DNA from 2 places in the Viridibacillus sp. NPDC093762 genome. Region 2 is predicted to be linked to the other one. Evidence: predicted binding sites of a transcription regulator. Region 2 holds the regulator's gene; the other holds the start of a gene.

Region 1 (15,984 bases), on a different contig from region 2:
CAACTACAGTCAGTTGGCAAGCAACATTAGCTGGTCTAGTAATTGGTATTGGGGCAGTAGTTTACGCTTCGTTAGCAGACTCAATTAATATCCGTACGCTCTTAAGTGCAGGTATTATTTTTATCTGTGTCGGATCGATAATTGGATATCTATTTAAAGACAATTTTGCAATGATTCTTTTTGGACGAATTATTCAAACAGCTGGTTTAGCATCTGCGGAAACATTGTATGTAATTTATGTTACAAAACACTTACCTAAAGATGAACAAAAAAAATTCTTAGGATTGAGTACAAGTAGTTATGCAATGTCATTGTTAATTGGTTCTTTAACAGGTGGATTTATTTCTACTTACTTCCACTGGACAACTTTATTCTTAATTGCTTTATTATCAATCGCTATTCTTCCATTCATCTTGAAGTTATTACCTAAGGAAGAGTCTAGAAAGGTTAATGTTGACGTAATTGGATTATTCTTAATCGCAGCAATTGCTACAACAGTTATGTTATATATATCAGACTTTAACTGGCTATACCTAATTGGTTTTGCGGTTGCATTGGGTCTATTCTTAACCTACATCAGTAAGAGCTCAAAAGCATTAATTGATGTGACTTTCTTCAAGAACCAACGTTTCATTCGTACGCTACCAATTGTATTTGTTATTTACTCAGTACAATTAGGTTATATTTTCGTGTTCCCATTCTTTTTAGAAAGAATATATGATTTAAAACTAGATATGATTTCACTGTTACTAATCCCAGGATATGTGATATCAGTTATTATTGGTGCCCTTTCTGGAAAGATTGGTAATGTTTTAAGCAGTAAACAAGCAACGCTAATCGCATTATGTGGTATCGCAGTTGCACTGTTCATTCCAGGATTATTTACTGAAAGCTCTGTTGTTATTTATGTACTTTCTATGGTTATATTCTCAGGTTCATTTGCCTTGATGTATGCACCTTTACTTGATACTTGTATTAGTTCGATTCCTAAAGAAAAATCAGGTACAGCAATTGGTTTCTACAACTTAACAATAAATGTAGCTGGTTCTATCGGTATGTCTTACACAGCTGCAATGCTTGATAAAACCAACATTTCAACTATTTTAATTGCACTTACAGTTATTGTAGTAGTTGCCCTTGGATTATACTGGATGCTATTAGGGAAAATTTTAAAAGCAAATTAAGTTAGATCTTGTAATTGAATGTGTCACAGCTAAAACTGTGACACATTTTTTTCTAAATTTTTGAGGAATACAACGATATAATAAGCTTTAAATAAATGTTATAATACATATTAGAGGGAATAATTAGAAGATGCTCCATGATTTGAAAATAGTATAGGTGTGTGAAAAGATGGAATTCAAAATCGCAAACATGCAAGATAGGAAAAAACCGTTGTATATTACTGTGTATGATGAATTGTACAAGCTAATTATGAAGGGTACGTTTTTGCCAGAAAGCAAATTGCCAGCCGAGCCCGAATTAGCAAAAATGTTCAAAGTCAGTAGAATGACATTAAGGCAGTCTCTTTCTCTTTTACAAGATGATGGATTGGTGAAAAGGGTACACGGTAAAGGGAATTACATTACAAAGATTTCAACGAATTATCCGAAAATTGGCTTAGAGAAAATAGGGAATCCCATATATAAATCTCATACGAAACAAATTGATGATGTTGAAATGAGTTTTAGAATTGATTTGGATAGTGAATATACTCAGCAAGTATTATGTAGGAAATCTGCAGCAGTTGTTGCATTTGAGCGTTGGTATAAGAGTGAAGGGGAAGTTGTAGCTTATTCCTTTACTTTTATGGCAATTGAAGCAATATCCGAATTGAACTTAGATTTACAAGATAACGATCAATTATTAGAGATGCTTGAAACCCGAATTTATGAGCTTGCAAATAGAGCGACGATTGACATAAAGCGTTCCAGTTCTGTTCATACCGCATCACAGAAACATAAAGTAGTTGGTGGAGAAAACTGTGATTTATTGTTAGAGAGCGTTTTTATTCATGAGGAATATCCATTAGTATATAATAAATACTATATACCTAAAGAATTTAGTCATTTAAGAATAAATGCTGTAAAGTAGAATTTGTATTTGTTCCTACGTCAAGTTAGCCGCAGTACACATGTAGTAAAATTTGAATAAGAAAATGATAAGCCTCTGTAAGTAACTTAAAGAGGCTATTTTTTTATTCATCATCTTCCATAAAGGGTTTGTTTACATAATAGTACATGGAGGCCATAAACAATGTTTCTCCGATAAGATTTCCGATTGTGACAGGAATAATATTATGAACAATTCCAGCTATGGTAACTGCATCTGGATGTTGAGTTGCAATTGAAATAGAAAAGGTAACTAAATTGGCAATGCTATGTTCATATCCAGAAATAAAAAAGCAAAAAACAAATAATATCATCATGGCTATTTTGGGTCCATCACCCTTAACTGAATAAGGAAGGAAAAAGGCAAGGCAAACAAGCCAATTACAAAGAACGCCACGGAAGAACAATTCAAATGATGGCACTAATGTCTTTCCCTTTGCAACACTGAATAGTATCGAAATGAGAAATCCTTCATAAATAAAATATAAAGTCTTTCATGATTAACGGTGAAGAATTATCAATCGATCTATCTTTTTAGATATTTAGAGAACTCTATCGTGATGAAATAGTTTAATCAAAAACACCCTGTTCAAAAAAATTGAACAGGGTGTTTTTTGATATAGAATAATGTCCAAATCTCAATATCTATCCTTATATACAAGAAGCGGTTTTTTTAACATTTTATTTATTTTTTGATGGCGCAAATAGGGTGAAAACTAGCGCTATAATAGCTAAAATTGTCATGAAATAATAAGCATCACTTGAGCCTAAAATGGAAGCTGCTGTTCGAATCATATCAGAACTAGCTCCTGAATTCTCCTGCCCAATTGTAAGGGCATGGTCTGCAGACTGCGCCGTATAAATCGTAATTACTACCGCAGTTCCGATTGCTCCAGCTAATTGGCGAACGGTATTATTGACCGCCGAGCCATGTGTTCCAAGTTCTTTTGGTAAAGCATTAAGTCCTGCAGTATTCAAAGGCATTGTAAGAAAACTTAAACCGATGCGAAGGAAAATTGTCCGTATCATTAAATACAAATAAGTTGTGGATTCTGTTAAATCCGTTACAGCCCACATGGAAGGGATAATAAACATTAAACCAACAATAAACAAAGGCTTTGCACCAAATCGGTCATATAATTTACCTGTAACAGGTGACATAAAAGCATTCACAAGGGCTCCTGGTAATAACAATAGACCAGCATCAAATGCTGTGAAACCTCGGCCATTCTGCAAATAAATTGGCAGTAAAATCATATCCGCATACATTATTATCGTAATTAACACGTTGATCAGAGAAGTTGCTGTAAATACTTTATTTTTAAAGACAGTTAAATTTAACAGGGGATCCTCTGAATGGATTTGTCGAATACAGAAAAAAGCTGTAATAATTAATCCTAATACTAAGGAAAGAATAACAACGATATCGCTCCAACCTTTGCTACCAGCATTACTAAAACCGTATAGAATCAAACCAAACCCAATCGTTGATAAGATAATACTGAAAACATCAAGCTTCGGCTTAGATGTTTCAGATACATTCATTAAATATTTCAATGCAAGTAAAATAACGATTACTACAAGTACAGAAAGTCCAATAAATAACCAACGCCAAGAATAGTATTCAATGACAAAACCTGATAACGTCGGTGCAATCGCAGGCGCGAAAATTATGGCTAATCCTAATAGGCCCATGATACTGCCGCGTTTTTCAACTGGGAAAATAATTAATACGACTCCCATCATTAGAGGCATTATTATCCCTGCACCTGCAGCCTGGATCATACGTCCAGCTAAAAGCACGCCAAAGCTTGGTGCTGAAGCACAGATAATGGAACCAATTAATAAAAGTAGCATTGCGCTCAAAAATAATTGACGAGTCGTAAAACGTTTCATTAAATAAGCAGTTGTTGGTACTAAAACACCATTCACGAGCATAAAGCCCGTTGCAAGCCATTGTACCGTTGTGGCCGAAACCTTAAAAATATCCATTAAACTACTTAAGGCAACATTTAATAAAGTCTGATTCAATGTTGATAAAAAGCAACCAAGAATTAAAACCGTTAATAATATTCCTTTATTGATTTCTTTATTCGTTTGTAGCATTTATGAAATCCTCTCTTCATTGCTTAATTGACACATAGTCGATAAAATAAATGATAACAGTATTAAAATAAGTTGCCTATTCACACTATTAATGAATTTGTCGACTAAACAACGAAATGATAATTTTTGTTGATTAAATAAATGATAATCGATAAAGAGGGATAAAATGTCTATACAAAAAAAACAAGATCCACGGGCATTGCGCTCTAAAAAAATGTTGAAAGATGCGGTGTTTTCGTTACTTTCCGAAAATCAGGATGTTGCACAACTGACTGTACAAAAAATTACAAATCGTGCGGAGCTCAATCGTGCCACATTTTATTTGCATTATGAGGATATTAACGATCTGTTACGTCAAATTGTACAAGAAATCTTCGACGAACTGTCGTCGAAAACTGAACCATTACTCCAAATGAAGAATTTAGATAAGCAGGAATATTTGTTAGGATTTTTAGATTTTATATATGAATATCGGAAGATTTTTGCTGTATTTATAGAGCGCACCGAGTTTAAAAACAAATTATTTGAATTTTTGAAAAACGTAATACATATGCGACGGAGTGAAAGAAACATTGCCACTACAGAGAATACTGTAGCTTTGGAGATCATTGCAGCATCTCTTTTAGGAATTATTAATTGGTGGATAAAGGATGGAATTCAATATAGTTCAGAATATGTTGCTAAACAAATTACCTCAATGTACAAAAAGAAGCCGTTATAAGTGAAATACAATAATAAACAGTATATACAAAAAGGCGCCAAGTAAATTGGCGCCTTTTTAGCATACAGATTGTGATAGTCAATAATTAATGTTCATTAATATCTTTGTATATTTTCCTTTTATAAACATAAAAGTACATGCTAAGTGGCCACCACATCACTAAAAAGATTGGGTAAATAGCCCATATTGTTCCAGGGGAGGAGACAAAATTTACTGTTATGAAAAAGATACTAATTAGTATGCTTGCGTAAATAGAAAACGCTACGAAAGTTCTTTTCTTAGCATGATATAAAGCTAATGGCCACCACATTATTAAGAAAGCAGGGTAAATAGCCCATGGATATTGTGGTGAGAGTATAATGTTTAGAATTGAATAATAGATGATCGTGGTTGCACAGAATATAATTGAGATTTTTATAGATTTAGCTTTATCTCCTAAAAACATGAGGATAGGCCAACATAAAATTGGATAAACAGCGTACAAAAACCATAAATGATTTGGTGAATATAAATAATTTTCAATCATAAGGAAGGAAATCAACATAATACTACAGAAAATCGAATGTTGTTTGTACATTTTCTTAGACATGAAGTAAAGGGTAATTGGCCACAGTATAAGAAGTAAACTAGGATATATAAACCAGATATCATGTGGTGATGTTATATAATTGGTGATTCCTAAAAATAGAATAGTCATCATGCTTCCAGCTGCTGCAAAGCTAATGTAATTTTTCATTTTCTATTTACCTCATTTCTTACGTGACCATACGAAGTACATTGATAGAGGCCACCATAAAATAGCGAAGATTGGATAGATTGCCCAAATTGTATTTGGGGTATAGTACAGGTTGATAAAAATAAAAAAGACAATTATTAAACCACTTCCCCAAAAGGAAAACTCTAAATTTAATCTAGCCATGTTTTTCTTGGCAGGCTGCTTCACACCCAATTCTTTTTTTAATTCTTCAATATCTCCAAATTCAACTATGGCTTTATTAATTGCATCTTCTTCTTCTTTTCCATGTTCCATTAAATAGAACACTTTTTCTTCGAGGTTTTGTATAATTTCTTGCTTAACCATCTCTGTTTCTTTATTGCTAGGAATGTCTTTAAATAATTCATCAATATGATTTTTCAATTTCTTCATTCTAAACCCTCCATAAACAAGTTGATAATTTCCTTCACTTCAGTCCATTCGTATACAAGCTCTTTTAGATATGCCTTTCCTAAAGTGGTAATACGGTAATACTTTCTTTTTCCTCCATGGGAGACATCCCCATAATATGCTTCAATCAGTTCTTTTTTCTCTAATCGTTGAAACACGGCGTATAAAGTTGCTTCTTTAATTTGAAAACGATTATTTGTACGTAAACTAATTTCCTGAGATATTTCGTAACCATATCGATCTTTCTCTAGAATCAGACGTAAAATAATTGAATCCAAGTGTCCACGAATGATATCGCTTCTAACCATAATTCACCTGCTTAGATATTATTGTTCTACCTGATAGAGTAATGTTAGCAAAAAAGTACTCTATCTGTCAAAGTAATTTTAAAAAAACAATTTTTGTAGATGATTTCTATACTAGGAGTACTATATAAACAGGTTTTTTAACTGCGTATTATACAAAAAAACTGAAACAAAACCATGAAGGTATTGTTTCAGTATCGCTAAAAGTAGTTATCCAGATTGTTTAATGTATAAGCAATTTCTTTAATCCCATCATCAATTTTCTCATCTTCTATCGTTGATACATTGATTTTTAAAATACGCTCACGATAAAAGTCGGCTAAATAGTTATCGTCAATTGGGTTAAACAAAATTTGTTTGTGGCTTAAATATTGAATTATTCGATTCAAATCTACTTTTTTGGGGAAGATGATATGGCTATGCATGCATATTTCTGAAGAAGCTGGACACATAGGTAAATGTGTTTTTATCGAGTGTTGAAGAATTTTCCCGCGTTTATGATAGTTTTCATGTACTTGTGCACGATACCTTTCAAACATTCCACTTTTTAAATAAAGCTCAAGTGCAGCTTGTGAAATCATAGAGCTGTCAATATCGGTCGTGTTTTTATGTTGTTGAAAAATGTTGATTAATACATTCGGTAAAATGGCAAATCCAATGCGTAGTCCAGGAAACATGATTTTAGAAAAGCTTTTTAAATAGATGACCCTGTCATGAGTATCCATTGCGAACATTGGATCACGTTTGGATTTGTACTCAAAATCAGCTAAAAAGTCATCTTCAACAATATAGACATCATACTGGTTGGCCAAATGAAGAATCGCTTCTTTCTCCTTTTTACTATAAGAAGTACCTAAAGGGTTATGGAAACGTGGCATTGTGTAGAAAAACTTAATCTCATTCTTACGGAAGAGCTGTTCTAGTTCTGTTAAATCAATGCCATTTGTAGAGCGTTTTATACCGATAACAGGCAGATTGTATGTTTTTAGAAAATCCATATATAAATGATAGCTTGGTTGTTCTACTAGTATAGTTTTGCGGTTGTTAGGGAAGGGCATAAGGCTAAGCAAGGACAGTGCTTGTTGTACACCTGAAGTAATAAAGATATTGCTGTTATCTGTAAATACTTGATACGATTCTAATAATTTCTTTGCCTCTGAGATTAATGAGGGTAATCCTTTAGCTGTACCATATTTAAATAAATCTGTTTGATATGTATCAATGGCTTTGTTCATGCAATGCTGAAAATCTTGATATGGAAATGCATGCCATGTTGGTGATGAAGTGGCGAAATCCATTATATTAGTTGAAGTTGGTTTTTGTGCAATTTGATGGTCTACGACGTAATAGCCGCTTTTCGGAATAGCATAAATTAAATGATGGTCTTCAAGTTTTTGTAATGCTGTGAGAATAGTACTTTTACTGCAAGAAAACTGTTGTGCTAATTGGCGAATTGACGGTAACTTTGCACCAGATGGCAAGTCAGCATTATGTATCCTTGCGCAAAGATCATGATAAATTGATTCATATTTGAGCATGTTGTACCTCCTTGCATATTTGAACTTAACGAACAAAAAAGTTTTGAAATATATTAAAGTTATCAAAAATTGAAGAAGTAATATTGAAATTCCGCATTGTTTGTACGGTAGTTGAATATCTCTCGAATTTGAATAAACATGTAGTTAGCCTCTACCCCAAAAAAGCGACCGAATGAAATCGCTTATATATATGAAAACATATCATTCTACTAATATTCTATTTGATAAGAATTGAAAAAGCACTATATGCCAATAAAACTGCCATAGCTATATTATATTGTTGCCTGTATTGTAATAAGTGCTTTTGAAAAATCGAACCAAATAAACTCCAACTAAATGTACTCATTACACCGACCATTCCTAAAAATAATGAGAAAAGAAAGTAGCTGAAATACGAATTGTAATAAGGGATTATGAAAGTTGATACTACTGTAATGCCAAAAAGAATACCTTTTGGGTTAACAAATTGTAACAAGATACCTATGAAAAAACCGTTACTATTACCTTCATTATTTCCACCGTTAAGACCCTTATTAGTAAGGATTTTATAAGCCAAATATAACATATAAGCTACACCAAAAATCGTCAAAGGAAGTTCAATTATTGGCAAAGCACTTAAAAGGATGTTATTTAAAAAAGTACACATTAATGTGATGACAAAAAATCCAACACCTACTCCTAAACAAAACTTAAGGGTGTTTTTATAACCATGTTTATTCGAAAATGCCATTGCCATGATATTATTGGGACCTGGAGTGAAACTGGAAATAAAAACAAATAATAAAAATGAAAATATAGGCAATTAGGGACCTCCTTTTAAATTTGTGTGTTATAATGTTCGAAATAACCAATATAACGACTGTATGCTTTTTATTATACATAAAGGTCGTTATATTGTACATGAAATAGGAGTGAGTTTATGGAAGAAATACAACTTATTCTTGCAAAGAATTTAAAAGCAATCAGAGAGAAGGAAAAATTAAGTTTGGAAAAGGTCTCTCAACTAAGTGGAGTAAGTAAAACGATGATAGGACAAATAGAAAGAGGAGAATCAAGTCCAACTCTAACAACTATTTGGAAAATAGCTAATGGATTAAAGATATCCTTTACTTCACTAATAAATAATCCTCAACCAGATACTAAAGTTGTTTTAAAAAGTGAAATTCAAGTATTGTCTGAAGACAATGGACGTTATAGAGTCTATCCCTCATTTCCTTTCCAAGAGGATAGACGCTTTGAAGTTTACTCGGTTGAAATAGAACAAGAAGGGGCATTAAGCTCTGATTCTCATAGAGAGGGAACTGAGGAATTTATCACAGTTTTTGATGGAGAAGTAACGATAAGTGTAAGTGACAGTAGTTATATTTTAAAAAGTGGTGACTCAATCAGATTTAAGGCTGATAGACCTCACACATATTGTAATTCGGGGGACACTTTAACACGATTGAGTATGACGATTTATTATCCAACAACCTAACTAAGCTTTTTCAACAGAGCTTTAGTAAAGTAGACGTAACAACTTATTAGTATTTTTTCAAAATATTAGTTTTGAAAACTTTTTTGATAAATAATATTGTTGATATTTGATTAATAAAAAAAAGGACCAATTTAAATGGTCCTTTTTTAATTGAATATGTGTCACAGTTCTCTATTTTTTTCGAGCCACTCATCACTATTCCATTCGGGAGACATCCCGCCTACCGGTGGCATAGAGAAATTCCCATCATTTGATTGAACAAATCCCAGTAAAACGTTACCTTCAATAAGGTTTCTCCAAGCATTTAATTGGATAATATCTAAAATATCATAGGCAATGTCAGGATACCTATTCGTGAAAACATCATAATTTTTAAAAGTTAAAATAAAACCTGTTTTCTTAGGTACTATGTCTGATAAACAATCATTAAAAGCATTTAAATTTTCACCATAGTAATCAGGGAAATGAAGAGTACTTGCAAGCTCTTCGTGAAAATTTTTCTCATTCCAAAGGATGCAATCAAAACTATATATTTCAAAACCATCACGTTCTAATTGTTTTAAATTCCGCTCCAAAATCTTTGTATCCCAAAACAAAATAATACTGCCATTTTGTATAAGTTCACGCCATTTCTCCAGTTTACCCACTATTTTGCACCTACCAATTTCAATTTTTCTTCTTGGACTATCCGGTCTATGTTACTAAAAATTATTGTAGAATACTTTTTTGGTTAATTCAATCTGTATCGGTACAGATGTGTTTTTTTGTAGTCGTATAAATATGTGTTTTTTAATACGATAGTTGTACCGGCCGGACTAATCGAAAAGAGGTAATATCGTATGAAAGAAATGAAAAAAGCATATATCGCAGCAATTATATATGCCCTTATAATTGGACTTTCCTTTATGTTTGTCAAAATTGCACTAACGGTGGCAAGTCCATTAGATACACTGGCACATCGTTTTACAGTTGCATGGATTGTAGCAACGATTTTTCTGTTATTTAGTAAAAATAAATTACAAATTGGATGGAAGGATTTGCAGAGAATACTTCCTTTAGCATTACTTTATCCTATTTTATTTTTTGCTTTCCAAGTGTTTGGTCTAGCGCGTACTTCTTCTTCAGAAGCAGGCATTATTCAAGCTACCATTCCGATCTTTACATTACTGTTAGCTAGTTTAATCTTGAAAGAAAAAACTTCATTTAAACAGCTAATATGCGTTAGCTTATCAGTACTTGGGGTCATCTTTATTTTCATGATGAACGGGGTAGGGACAGCTAAGGTTAGCTTCATTGGAAGTGGATTTATCTTGTTATCAGCCATTACATCAGCACTTTATAATGTATTTGCAAGAAAGTTAACGCAACAGTATTCATTGTTTACTTTAACGTATATAATGACACTTTTTGGATTTATAGGTTTTAACGGAATAGCCATTAGTATGAATGTTATCAATGGTACTACGAAACAATTCTTCAAACCAATTATGCATTTAGATTTTGTTTTAGCCATTGTTTATTTAGGTATTCTTTCTTCACTTATTACTTCGTTTTTATCAAATTATGCCTTATCCAAAATGGCTGCATCTAAAATGAGTGTTTTCAGTAATGTTGCGACGCTCATTACGATTTTAGCGGGAGTTCTTTTTCTACAAGAGGAATTTCACTATTATCATTTAGTAGGAGCATTAGTGATCATAATGGGAGTCATAGGGACGAATTATTTTGGGAGAGTGGTAAAAAAGGATTGAGGTTAAAAAAGTGTATAGTAGGAGACATATGACCAGTACTAATAATTCAAACCTCAATCGGCTTCGTTGATATCAAAAAACTGTAAACTTTATCAATTATGTATCAATAACCTACTGATATAAAAATTTATAAAAAACAAGGTGGAAAATTGTAATTTCTTATTGAGCAGCGATATTATGTCGCTGCTCTTTTATATTCCAATCATTTTATACATATGATATCAACTATTGAAGCATAGTCTAATATGAGTAATTATCAATATTTCAATTATCTACAAAAAAATATGATGACATTAGCTTTTATGCCTTTGTTTAAAATACGTTTGAAAAAAGGGGAGTTTTATTGAAACGGAAAATGATAAATACCATCGTTTTCTTTTGCTTATCAATCATGTTATTCGGATGTGCTAGTGATGAAGAGCGTATTGATGTGTCATTTGAATTATCAAATGATATTAAAATAAATGTAACTCAAGTAGCAATAGATTATCTTATCAAAAATAATTGTGGAACTTCAGAAACAATCCAAGTTGGTACAGCCAGTATTACAGACTATTTAGTCGATGCATCGGATGAAATTTCTGATCCAAAAGATATTGGGCAAGTTGTATATAAAGTAACTTTCAAAAACAACTCATATGCCGTTACTGGTTTACCAGAAGTTTTGATTAACCAAGATAACAATCGTGTAGTTGGGTTTGTAGTAGGGAAATGAGCTATGTATATTACAATTAAATGTGTAATTGAGTTAAAACGTCTTGTAGAGGATGTTAACATGCTATCTACTTTAAAAGGCTTTAATATTACGGAAGATGCTTTAGAAGGACTTACAAATGATGCGATTGAACAAAAACGTATTCTAGCTAGAAGTCCACTATCATTGCTAAAAGAAGATATTTTAGCGATTTATAAATTAGCATTTGAAGGTGTTATTGTAGAGAAACAAAAGTAGTTTCAAAAGAACGGATAGATTATTAAAGAGCTTATTAGATTTAATGTTAAAAAGATGACTTCGGCTATCCGCCTGAGTCATCTTTTTTAAAAAGTATTTATATGGGAACGTTTCCTATTTTCTATACTTAAAATAGATCGAAACTATTAATAAGCTTAAGAAAGATGAATCTATTACTCGAACAACTAGAGTACCATAATTCTTGAAAGAAACATTATTCAGTATGTTCCACATTAAAAATAGGGCAAGTGTAGAAATGAAGATAAGTGTCCAATAACTAAGTTTGTGACGAACACTAATAAGTACGATTAAGTCACTTTTATTTAAATACGATTTTATAATAAATAAACCACTTATTAAAATTAATCCGAATAGTGTACTTGTATGTTGTATTACTTTGAAAATTGGAAAACTAAAACCATTAAAATTAATAGAATTAGTGAGCAAGGGAATCCTTGCTACCATGAATCCACTAATATGAGTAAATGAATCCCAAAGTACATGTGTTAGCATCCCAAATAGAGTCGAATAGATCCAAACAATGGGTTTGAATTTGTAATCAGTAACAATGTTTCTAGTATGAAATCCTTGTAAGAACTTAGGTAGATGAGTAGAAAAAGTTTGATGGATAAATAAGTGATATACAAGATAAACTACCAAAGCGAGAGGTAAATTAAAGTAGAAAAAACCTAAAAGGGTATGACCAATATCACCATATGGTCTACCTCTTAAAAAATATTCAAAATCTGGAGCCATACTTCCTATTACCATTGCTGAAAAATTAATATATTTATTATTCCTATAAAAGGGTAGTACAGCTGCTGGGTGAGCAAAAGTCAAAGGCATAAAATAAACACTTCCTATAAGATAATCAAGACCAAATCGTATCATGAATAACAAGTGAAGTATATTACTAATATTAGGAAGCAGGAATAGTTAAGTAGTTTTTCTATGGAAATAAGAGTTGCTAGAAAAAGCTTTGTAAATTATGAAAATTGTAAGTTTTATATCTAACTATCACAGTTCTTAAACAATAAGTAATCTCCACTAATAGAAGCAAGAAAAAAGGAAGTAATATATATCACTTCCTTTTTATGCGTTATTTTATTGTAAATTTCTTCACTTTACTTTTATTACCTACTTTATCTTTTGCATAGATCGATAATGTAGTGCCTACTTTTTGGCGAGGTATTTGTACACGTACATAGCCTGATTTTTTCGCTGTGGTTTTCTTCACTAACTTTTTGCCGTTATAAATGTATACTGTTGCACTGCTTTCAGATTTTACATTTATCATAGATGCCGATGTAATCGATATATTTGATACTGGGGGTGGCGTAGTATCCTTCACAATAATCGTTTTCATTTTACTTGTTTGCCCAAGTGGGTTTTTAGCATAAAATGTTACTTTTGCACCTGCTTTTTGTCGAGGAATGTAAAACTTGAATGTACCATCATCAGATGTCCATGTTACCATTGCTTTTTTACCAGGTATTTTTAAGACGAAATCTACATATGGTTCTGCTGTACCAGAAATCATTACATCCGCATCTCCAAGAGTATGAACTACTGGAGTTTTCGGTGCTTGTTTGTAAATATTAGAAACGGTATATTTATAGGTCTTTTTAAAGCCTGCATAATCTTCTGCAACGACTTTGTACGTGCCATTTTTTGTAGCAGTAAAAGTAGCAGTGCTAGATTTTAATATTGACCCATCTGGTAATGTAAGTTTTTTTATACCTACATTATCAGTTGCATTAATTGTTAATGTGACATTCTTTTTAGTTGGTTTTGTTGTGTTTGGTTTAACTGTAAGTGTTGGAGGTGCATTATCAATGTCGTTGACACAGATTTCTTCAGTTCGTACATTACCGAATAAATCTTCAACCTCTACAAAATAGCTCCCGTTTTTACTTACTGTAAATGTTGCTTTGTCACTGTTTACAACCTTATCATTCGGCAATGTAATCGAACGAATACCAATATTGTCTATAGCCTGAATGAAGACGGTGACGGTATTTAGATTTTTATCATAGCTAGTCGTTGTAGTTGTGATTTTTGGTAATTCATGATCTACAACAGTTATACTTTTCAATGAATAGGTGTCAGATAGATTACCAGAGTTTTTGCTACGTGCATCTACTTTAATAGTATAACTGTCTGAACGTGTAGGTTGCCAAATGAAGTTACGAGAACTGCTAAATGGTTGAACAACTGTATAATAACCTGATGTTGCAACCGAAAATTGATATTCGATGTTGCTTCCTTGTGCGGCAGATGCTGTGAAAATATATTTAGCAGGTGCAGCATCATCGTTCACTGATAAAGTTAGGCCTGATGTTGGTAATGCTTTTGTAGTGAAATGGTAGCTAGTAGTAGTGTCTTGTGTTGCACCTTGATAGCCTACTACTGCACCATCAGTAATGGTAAGTGTGTAATCAGTGAAATATTTCAGTTCTTTAGGTTGAACTGTTACGACATTCTTATTTACAGTGACAGTGTGTGGTACTTCTCCACTGGCATCTTTAAGTGTAATCTTGTCAGGATTGATTTCAGATATTTTTTGGTTGAAGTACATTTTAAAAGTGCTGTTTAGTGGTAAATATTTGGCACCGTCTTGCAAATTCTCAATAATAGTATTGTTATAGCTATTTTTAGCTTCAAATGTTGACTTTGTAATTGACATGGGATTGGATTGAAGATTTTCATTATAGAGAATGGAGTATTTAGCCTTGCCATCTTCTATGATTGCAATTAGTCCATCATTTACGAACACTTTTTTTACTCGCTTCGTACCATAAAGCGTATATAGGAAATCATTTGTATCATAAGCGTAAACATCAATCCCTGATGATCGACTTGCGGCAAATGTTAATTGGTCATTAAAGGCGAAATCGTCGTAACGTTCATCAAAGCCAAGTTTATATGTCATATCACCAGACTTGACTGATGTTAAACTATACGCAGTTCCTAGATTATATAGGCTTAATCCATCAGGAGTTAAATTTGATGTTTGATTTATTGCATAATCCCCATGATAAGGTGAGTCATAGCTTGCTGTAATAATCCCGTGATTTATTTCTTTCGCGTAGATATCAGTGGGTGTGATACCTTTAGAAATTGTATAAAGTTTCGATAATTCTTCATTGTAGACCACAGTCGATTGTTCATAAATAGCTGTGTTTTTTGTATTTTCCACACGCTGTTTTGTAGCTAAATTATATACGAGCATGTTATTATGTTGCCCTGAACCTGGGGTTATGTATAAATAGTTATCTTTATCTACTGCAATATCATATGGATCCGTTTCAACATCCAGGATATAATCAATTGTAAAATCGTTTGTCTTAATAGCGGCAATTGCTCCGGTATTTGGACTTCCTGTAGAATCTGTATGACTTTGTTTCATCTGTGTTACATAAAGTATACCGTTTCGTAATGTTAATCGTTCCGCTGCATAAGGGAGATTCAGCGACTTTATTTGCCCAGTTTTATAATAGTGTGCATAAATTGTTTTACTCCCCAAATCTGTCATGTAAAGAATATCATGATCTTTATCTAGTTCTGTATCAAAGGGTGTAAAATTAAGCTGTGTTACTTTTTCAGCTGCTTTAGCTTCATTATCTAGAGAAAACGTAAATATACATAATAGCCCTAAAAATGATAATAGAATAACTTTAGTAAAATATTTCAAATAATCTCTCCTCCATTTCACTTTGAAAATTATAACATTTAATAAGTAGAATTCCTTATAAATTATCAATTTATTATCATTTTATTTAAAAGATATGAAATCGACCTTAACACAAACAAAACAATATCACGTTCATTGTCATTCACAACAGAAGGCAAAGTATC
Region 2 (9,321 bases):
CGATTTTCTTGTCAGTGATTAAGATATATGGGTTGTCTAGGACAGCTTCCATTTTATCTGTATCAGTCACCATGTAATGAGATGCATAACCACGATCGAATTGCATACCCTCTACTACATCAAGTTCAGTAGTGAAGCCTTTTGACTCTTCAATAGTGATAACGCCGTCGTTACCAACGCGTTCCATAGCTTCTGCGATTAATTCGCCTACTTCTTCGTCAGCTGCAGAGATAGCTGCTACTTGAGCGATAGCTTCTTTGTTTTCAACTGGTTTAGAAATAGTTTGTAGTTCAGTAATAGCTGTAGCAACTGCTTTGTCGATACCTTTACGAATGCCGACTGGGTTAGCACCAGCTGTAACGTTTTTCAATCCTTCACGGATCATTGCTTGCGCAAGAACTGTTGCAGTAGTAGTACCGTCACCAGCGATTTCATTAGTTTTAGAAGCTACTTCAGATACAAGTTTTGCACCCATGTTTTCGTATGGATCTTCTAACTCGATTTCTTTTGCGATCGTTACACCATCGTTTGTGATTAGTGGTGAACCGAAAGTTTTTTCTAGAACTACGTTACGTCCTTTAGGTCCTAATGTTACTTTAACAGCGTCTGCTAATTTATCTACACCACGAAGCATTAAGCTACGTGCTTCTTCACTAAATTTAATATCTTTTGCCATTGATGCGTACCCCCCGAATAGTTTTTAGTTTCAGTTATTAGCCGATAATAGCCAAAATATCGCTTTCGCGTAAAATTAAATATTCTTTACCTTCATATTTTACTTCTGTACCAGCGTATTGAGAGTAGATAACGCGATCTCCTTCTTTTACGTTAAGTGGAACAGTTGTACCACTGTCAGTCAAGAAGCCAGTACCTACTGCGATAACGTTACCTTCCTGAGGTTTCTCTTTTGCAGAGTCTGGAAGAACGATGCCGAATGCTGTTTTTTCTTCTACTTCGACTAATTCGATAATAATGCGATCACCTAATGGTCTTAACAAGTGAAACAACCTCCTAGAAATGTGGAATTTATATTTTATTAGCACTCTTAAGTCATGAGTGCTAACACAATTCTTATAATAAAGAATTCCGTCTTTTTTTGCAAGTAAGAAGCATAAATTATTTTGTTTTCGAAAGCGAGTATTCTACAATAGAGATGACACCTTTTTTAAGAGAGGATTTTAAATTTGAAATCTAAGAAAACCGCGTTTTTTGTTTTGATTGTCTACATTATTATGCAACTGTCATCAATTCTTTTTTTGAAACCGCTTCTCAAGCTCATACAGAAATTGAATCCTGACCTTAGTTTAAAGACAGCTATTCTCATGACCCAAGGTTGGTGGATATTCATCAGTATGGGTACTGCTCTAATCGTTTCACTCATTCTCGTTAGGCGAGACAAAGGTTTTTGGCAAGTTTTTAAAGGTGAAAAAGCTTCCATTCCTATGTCAATTGGCTGGGGTATAATTGGCTTCTTCCTCGTATTCTTTGGCCAAACAGTCGGTGCTCTCATCGAACAAGGCCTAGGCATAAAAACTGGCTCAGAAAATACAGCCAATTTAATTGAAATTGCAGATGTGGCTCCAGTAGCTATTATAGGAATTGTAGTGTTTGGACCGATTTTAGAGGAATTTATCTTCCGTCGTGTTATTTTCGGTTCAATTTTCCGAAAAACTAATTTCTTCATCGCTGCTGCTGTGAGTGCAATTGTCTTTGCTGTTATCCACTTCGACTTTTCACACATCATACTGTATGCGATTTCCGGTTTCATATTCGCATTTCTATACCATAAGACACAACGTATTATTACATCAATTATTGCTCATATGATGTTAAACGGCTTTGTGACATTAGTTCAGCTTTATCAAGATGATCTTATGAAGTTTTTAGGACAGTAAGATTGCCAAGCCTACTCTTTTGTTGAGTAGGTTTTTTTGTATGTATTTTAAATAATGTATATTTCTCATAAAAAAAACCCTTCAACTGATTATTCATCAGTCGAAGGGTTTCTTGCATATTCAATCTGGCGTTGCTGTTCCGCTCTTAAGTACTTGCGGTAGCCTGCGCGAGAAATAAGGATACTAATCTCATATAAAATACACAGTGGTAATGTTACAAACATATGAGACATAATATCTGGTGGTGTAATAATAGCAGCAACGGTTAGTAAGATAAAGTAAGCGTATTTCCGTACTTTAGCCAACATCATTGGTGTGATTAAACCTAAACGCGTGAGGAATAAAATCACTATTGGCAATTGGAATATTACTCCGAATGGCAAGGTGATTTGCATTAAAAATTGAAAATATTCATTGATTCCTATCGTTTGTTGTACATCTAATTGCACAGACATTTGCATCATAAACTTAATAATATAAGGGAATAATACTTCGTAAGAAAATACTACCCCACCTAAGAAAAGTAATACACTGTAAGGAATATAGCTCAATGTTACTCTACGTTCTTTTTCATATAAACCTGGACTGATGAATGACCAAATCTGATACAAAATAATAGGTGATGTTATGATAACGGATAAAATGAAAATAACTTGGAAATAGACTTTAACTGGATCTGTTACTTTAAATGAATGCAATTGTAATTGTTTGGCTTCATCACTAAATTGTAAAAAGTGTATTAACGGTTCAGCTAAAAAGAAGCTACCAACCACACTAATAACAAAGAAAACGGCAACAATGTATAACCGTTTTCTTAATTCTTCTATATGCTCGATAATCGTTAGTTCATTATTGTTCATCCAACTAACATCCTAACTTATTTTTCTTCTGCTTTTTTAGTTTCGATGACTTTTTTTGATTCCTCTTCGTCATCAGCTAAACCTTTAGTAGCGTTTTTGAATTCGCGGAGAGTAGAACCCATTGCTTTTCCAAGCTCAGGTAATTTCTTCGGTCCGAAAATAAGTAGGGCTACAATCCCAATGATAATAGCACTCCCTGGGCCAATTCCCATTACAGACACCTCCTCATAATATGCTATTATTTTAACTCATTTCGCTAAATTATGCTATTTTATTAATGTGAATATTTCAAGTTATTCTTCATCATTTCGCATGAAATATATAAGTGTTTGTAACTCGATAGATAAATCAATTGTATGCACCCGGATTGAATCCGGTACTGATATTCTAATCGGTGTAAAGTTTAATATACCTCTGACATTCATCTTCACTAGACGATCTGTCATCATTTGAGCTGAACGTGATGGTACTGTTAAGATAGGAAGCTCTGCTCCGTACTCAACAAACTTGTCCTCTAATGCATCTGGATGATAAACAGGTATACCACTTATCATTTTACCTTCTAGTGGAGCTTTTGTATCAAACGCAACGACAATTTTTGTATTATGATTCTTTTGAAAGTTATATTTCAAAAAGGCATTTCCTAGATTCCCTACCCCTATTAGTGCTACATTCATTCGCTCATCTTGGTCTAAAATATTTCTAAAAAACGCCAGCATTTTTTGGACATCGTAGCCGTAGCCCTTTTTGCCAAGCGCTCCAAAATGAGAAAAGTCTCTACGAATGGTCGCAGATTCAATTTTCATTGCTTCACTTAATTCCTTTGATGAGACACGTTCCTGCCCTGCTTTAGCGAAGTTTTGAATAAATCGATAATAGAGAGGAAGCCTTTTCGTCGTAGCTTGTGGAATTTTAGTTGATTCGTGTTTCACACAGTTTCCTCCTGCAATCAATCCGAAATCGTTTCAATATTATATGACGATTGTTCTCCTGTAAAGTTATCTCATTGCACCCTACTGCGCAATCCGATAAACTAAGATTGAACTGAGGTGTCTAAAATGATTGTTTTACAAGTCAATCAATTATATAAATCTTACATTGCGGACGAAATTTTAAGTGGTGTTAAGCTAGAAGTACAGCATCGAGATCGTGTTGCACTTGTTGGCCGTAACGGCGCCGGTAAATCTACATTACTGAAAATTATCGCGGGCCAGCTTTCATATGATTCTGGTGATATCATTATGCCAAAAGATGTTCGACTAGGATATTTAGAACAGCATGCTGGTTTAGAATCTTCTCTAACTATATGGGAAGAGATGATGACTATTTTCGAACCCATAAAAAAACAAGAACAGCAGTTACGAAACTTAGAACATAAAATGGCTGACCCAGCTGTGTATGAGGATACAGAAACTTATGCTAAGGTAATGGCTGAGTACGATCAGTTACAACATGACTTCAAAGAGCAAGGTGGCTATCAATACGAAGCCGATACACGCTCTGTTTTGCATGGTATGCAATTCTATCCAGCTGACTATGATAAGTATATTTCTGCCCTTTCTGGTGGACAGCGGACGCGTCTTGCCCTTGCAAAGCTTCTTTTAACTAAGCCTGATTTGCTAATCTTGGATGAACCGACAAACCATCTAGATATCGAAACATTAAGCTGGCTTGAAAACTATTTGAAAAATTATGACGGTGCTATTTTAATCGTATCACATGACCGCTATTTCTTGGACCAAGTTGTATCTATTGTGTACGAAGTTTCTCGTCATCATGTCACAAAGTTCACAGGTAACTATAGTTGCTACTTAGATGAGAAGGCGAAAAACTATGAACGTGATATGAAACTATTCGAAAAGCAACAAGATGAAAAAGCAAAATTAGAAGTCTTTATCCAAAAAAATATTGCTCGTGCTTCAACAACGAAAATGGCTCAAAGCCGACGTAAAGTGCTAGAGAAAACGGATTGGATGGATTCACCTGATGGCGATGAGAAATCAGCAACATTTACCTTTGGCATCGACCGACAAAGTGGTAATGATGTACTGGCAGTGAATGATGTGGCGATAGGCTATGATGGGAAATTAGTATCTCAACATATTAATATGCGTATTTTCCGCGAAGATCGCATCGCACTTGTTGGACCAAATGGTGTTGGTAAATCTACACTACTAAAAACGATTGTGAAGGACAAACCTGTGATTGCAGGAGACATTCATTATGGTACGAATATTCAAATCGGTTATTATGACCAAGAGCAAGCAAAACTTACAAGCAACAAAACTGTTTTAAAAGAGCTCTGGGATGAATGGCCTTTGATGAACGAAAAAGACATTCGCACAGTACTAGGTCGATTCCTATTCTCTGGTGATGACGTTAGTAAAATTGTACAAGATTTATCGGGTGGGGAAAAAGCACGTCTTGCACTCGCGAAACTAATGCTTCAAAAATGTAATTTCCTTATTCTAGATGAACCGACGAACCATTTAGACTTAGATAGTAAAGAAATATTGGAAAATGCGCTCATCGATTATCCAGGTACATTACTATTTGTTTCGCACGACCGTTATTTCATTAATCGTATTGCTACAAAAGTTATTGATTTATCAGCTGATGGAAGCTTTGAATATTTAGGTGATTATGATTATTTTTTAGAGAAGAAAAAAGAGCTTGAAGAATTAGCAGCTGAAAAACTTGCCGCAATGCCTCTCCCAAAAGAGCAAGCTACAGAGAAAGTGACTACAAATGGTAAAATCGATAAGGAAGCGAAAAAGAAAGAACGTCAAATTCGTCGACGAATTGGAGAGATTGAAGATAGTATGGCAAACTATGAAGAGCAAATCCGTTTCATAGAAGAGCAACTGTGCGATCCAGAAATCTTCCCAGATCACGAAAAAGTAATAGCTCTTCAACATCAGCTTGATGAAACCAAGGAAAAGCATGAAACAGCTGAAATGGAATGGCTTGAACTGAACGAACAACTTGAAATGTTTTAAAAGAAAACCGCGTGTCGATGAGCACGCGGTTTTTGTCGTATAAGAACAATTCATGTCCCATATATAGGTCAAGAAGAAATTTTAAGTGTATTTTATCCACGGGGTTATACACATTATAAACCCTTTATTTTCAGCATATTAACATAGTTATACACATTATTCACAGTATAAATTTATTTTACACACATTTAGTTGTGTAAAAGACAATACTATATATTGAAAACGCACATATTATCCACAACTTATCCACAGATTGTGTATAAGTACGGATGTTCGCATTTTTCATCCCGTGTTCCCATTTTATGAAAAAAAGATCACTTTCTGACGAAAGTAATCTTTTCTCATACACAATTTAGTTTTAGTAAATAGAAGTGATATTATTTATGCCAAGATATTAATTCCATACCTGGGCGTCCATTCATTCCCATATCGCTACGTTTTCCAGCTTCAAACATAAATGTACCGGCAGCAGCAATCATCGCGGCATTATCTGTACATAGCTTAAGAGGCGGCACATAAAAAGGAATACCTTCATTAGCAAATGTTTCTTCTAATGATTTACGCAGACCTTTATTAGCGGAAACACCTCCAGCTGCAATTACTTGCTTCACATTGAACTGACGCGCTGCTCGTAATGTTTTCGCTGTTAATACTTCTACAACACTATCTTGGAACCCTTTGGCAACATGCAATGGATTCACTTCGATACCTCGTTGCTCTGCATTATGCTTATAGTTAATCACTGCAGATTTTAAACCACTAAAACTGAAATCATATGAATCCTCTTCCAGCCAAACTCGAGGAAATTTAACTGCTTCATCACTCTCATGCGCCATACGGTCAATGTGCGGACCACCTGGATATTGAATATTCAATACGCGAGCTACCTTATCATAAGCCTCACCAGCAGCATCATCACGTGTTTCTCCGATCAATTCAAATGAGCCATGTTCCTTCATGAAAACAAGTTCTGTATGTCCGCCAGATACGACTAGTGCAAGTAAAGGAAATTCCATCGGCTGCATTAAAGCATTCGCATATATATGCCCTGCAATATGATGCACGCCTATTAATGGGAGGCCATTAGCAAATGCAAAAGCCTTCGCTGCATTAATACCAATTAAAAGTGCACCAACTAATCCTGGACCTTCCGTTACAGCTACAGCATCTAAATCTTCTGGCTTCATATTAGCCTGCGCTAATGCCTCTTCAATTACTAGTGTCACTTGCTCTACATGGTGTCTCGAAGCAATTTCTGGTACAACACCACCAAAACGTTTATGACTCTCAATTTGAGATGCCACTACATTTGACACTATTTCACATCCATTTTTGACAATAGAAGCTGCTGTTTCATCGCAACTACTTTCGATTCCTAATATATATCGATTTTCCATTATAAATTCACCCACATGACAAGAGCGTCCTCTTGATTATCTGTATAGTATCCTTTACGGATACCTCCATCTTGAAAGCCAAGTTTACGATAAAGGTTTTGGGCAACTGTATTTGTAACACGTACTTCTAAACTCATGACGATAACTGACCTTTCACGAGCGATACGAATTGCTTCACGCATTAGCCCTTCACCTATTCCTAAACCCCTAGCAGAAGCTGTTACTGCCACATTTGTAATCTGACTTTCATCTAATACAATCCACATGCCACAAAACCCTATAATTTGCTCTGTGCCGTCCACAGCAACAACATAGGTAGCTTGTGTATTTGTAGTCATTTCATGAAAAAAAGAATCCATCGTCCACGGTGATGGAAATACTTCAACTTCAATTGCATGCACTGCTGGTACATCTGCCACTGTCATCTCTCGATAAGTAATCATCGTTTCACCTATTACTGACCTTTCTGCTCTTTTATCCAATTTGCCTCAGCCTCAGCTAAACGACGATATTGAGGTATAAATGAATGCACTGCTTCAATATCAGGCAATTCTTGTTGTGAAGCCAATTGAATAAGCTGACTAGCACTAGGCAGATCCAATGTAAAAGGTGCACGTACTGCATAATTTCCTAATTGGGCTTGAATTGATTCCCAAAATAAATCCACATCATGTCCAACGAACATTACCGGTTCATTTAAATCCTTTAATTTTTCAAGTAAGCCTTGCAAACTATAATGCCCATCCTCAACTACTGACGTTAGGTCTGCCGTCGTATTATAAGCACCTGCATAGACATTTTGTCTTCTCGCATCGATAATAGAGCATACAACTCCATTATAAAGTGCTGCATTTGCTGATAAGAGCTTTAAGCTAGAAATACCAACTAGTGGTTTTTTCAGCGTCCAAGCAAGTGTCTTAGCGATCGTAACACCAATACGCACACCTGTATAAGAACCAGGACCCTCACCAACTGCAATTGCATCAACTTCAGCTGGTTTCATCTTTGTTCTTTCAAACAATCGCTCAATCGCTGGCATAGCCCCAATTGAATGATTTAATTTAATATTCGCTACTTCCTCCGCTACAACTTGACCATCTTTTACAATGGCTACAGCTAATGGAGAATTCGATGTATCTATTCCTAACCAAATCATTTCATTAACTCCTCACACAATCGTTCATAACGCTTACCGATTGGTTTCAATAAAAATCGTCTTTTATTCTCATCAATTCGATGGATTTCAATCCCTAGACGTTCAGCAGGTAGATCTTGTTCAATAAGATGAGCCCATTCTATTACAGATACAGCATCACCGAAAAACAACTCATCCCAGCCTAAATCTTCATCGCTATCAGCTAGTCGATAGACATCTAAATGATTGAATGGCAACCTACCTTCATATTGCTTTAAAATTGTAAAGGTTGGACTATTCACTGTACGTGTAATTCCCAATCCCATAGCCAAAGACTGTGTAAAAGTTGTCTTACCTGCGCCAAGATCTCCTTCAAGTGTAATCGTATCCTGTGCTTCCAGCAAATCAGCCAGTTTCAAAGCAAGACTTTCTGTTTCTTCTAATGAATTAACCAATATCTCCATTGTCATTCGACCTTATCCTCTCAAACTTACATTAACTATAGTTTACCTAAAGCATCACAAATGTTCAAAGTGAACGGGTTAAAAATTTTTTAGACATAAAAAAATAACACAGCTACATTAGCTGTGTTTACATTTGAATTTAAAAGTAAATGGCGGTCCGGACGGGACTCGAACCCGCGACCTCCTGCGTGACAGGCAGGCATTCTAACCAACTGAACTACCGGACCATTTCTTTAAGACAAGATTTATTATATCAGCTAATCTATGCTTTAGCAATAGTTTTTCATAAAAAAATTACTTTCACATAATTTTTTTACTTTATCCAGCTAATATTGTATGATTCAAGCATTTCTAACACTTTAATCTATCTATCATTCATAGTTTAAATAATGAAGTTACATTAACACTCTATATAGTAATATTCAAAAGTTGTAAGTCTCAAACTTTCTTAAATAATGAATTTCTCTTAAAACAAAAAAGCACAACTGATTAAATCAGCTGTGCTTTAGTGTGCCTAGCAACGTCCTACTCTCACAGGGGGAAACCCCCAACTACCATCGGCGCTAAAGAG

Evidence for each region. The regulator Rex, encoded in region 2, represses fermentation and respiration genes when NADH is low (regulators of the CRP and FNR family bind a similar motif). The targets are predictions, from matches to a motif close to TTGTGAAATATTTCACAA.
Region 1: a site for Rex is predicted at 2,571-2,588, ahead of ACQKM9_RS17085 (formate/nitrite transporter family protein). Genes of this name have one in related genera too.

The regions. Positions count from the first base shown of each region.
Region 1 covers NZ_JBNNUK010000016.1:71,576-87,559, reverse strand. Annotated here, with positions in the region: gene ACQKM9_RS17095 (MFS transporter) at 1-1,184, shown strand, start outside; gene ACQKM9_RS17090 (GntR family transcriptional regulator) at 1,354-2,094, shown strand; gene ACQKM9_RS17085 (formate/nitrite transporter family protein) at 2,198-2,566, opposite strand; gene ACQKM9_RS17080 (DHA2 family efflux MFS transporter permease subunit) at 2,793-4,217, opposite strand; gene ACQKM9_RS17075 (TetR/AcrR family transcriptional regulator) at 4,384-4,938, shown strand; gene ACQKM9_RS17070 (hypothetical protein) at 5,024-5,674, opposite strand; gene ACQKM9_RS17065 (permease prefix domain 1-containing protein) at 5,687-6,085, opposite strand; gene ACQKM9_RS17060 (PadR family transcriptional regulator) at 6,082-6,411, opposite strand; gene ACQKM9_RS17055 (PLP-dependent aminotransferase family protein) at 6,609-7,946, opposite strand; gene ACQKM9_RS17050 (LysE family transporter) at 8,164-8,748, opposite strand; gene ACQKM9_RS17045 (helix-turn-helix domain-containing protein) at 8,866-9,423, shown strand; gene ACQKM9_RS17040 (barstar family protein) at 9,585-10,070, opposite strand; gene ACQKM9_RS17035 (DMT family transporter) at 10,263-11,174, shown strand; gene ACQKM9_RS17030 (hypothetical protein) at 11,518-11,889, shown strand; gene ACQKM9_RS17025 (hypothetical protein) at 11,893-12,126, shown strand; gene ACQKM9_RS17020 (DUF4184 family protein) at 12,241-12,972, opposite strand; gene ACQKM9_RS17015 (Ig-like domain-containing protein) at 13,226-15,820, opposite strand.
Region 2 covers NZ_JBNNUK010000014.1:85,171-94,491, forward strand. Annotated here, with positions in the region: gene groL (chaperonin GroEL) at 1-676, opposite strand, end outside; gene groES (co-chaperone GroES) at 714-998, opposite strand; gene ACQKM9_RS16120 (CPBP family intramembrane glutamic endopeptidase) at 1,185-1,895, shown strand; gene tatC (twin-arginine translocase subunit TatC) at 1,985-2,755, opposite strand; gene ACQKM9_RS16130 (twin-arginine translocase TatA/TatE family subunit) at 2,773-2,967, opposite strand; gene ACQKM9_RS16135 (redox-sensing transcriptional repressor Rex) at 3,049-3,687, opposite strand; gene ACQKM9_RS16140 (ABC-F family ATP-binding cassette domain-containing protein) at 3,814-5,754, shown strand; gene tsaD (tRNA (adenosine(37)-N6)-threonylcarbamoyltransferase complex transferase subunit TsaD) at 6,132-7,151, opposite strand; gene rimI (ribosomal protein S18-alanine N-acetyltransferase) at 7,151-7,594, opposite strand; gene tsaB (tRNA (adenosine(37)-N6)-threonylcarbamoyltransferase complex dimerization subunit type 1 TsaB) at 7,606-8,307, opposite strand; gene tsaE (tRNA (adenosine(37)-N6)-threonylcarbamoyltransferase complex ATPase subunit type 1 TsaE) at 8,304-8,756, opposite strand; tRNA gene ACQKM9_RS16165 (tRNA-Asp) at 8,901-8,977, opposite strand; partial or broken rRNA gene rrf (5S ribosomal RNA) at 9,263-9,321, opposite strand, start outside.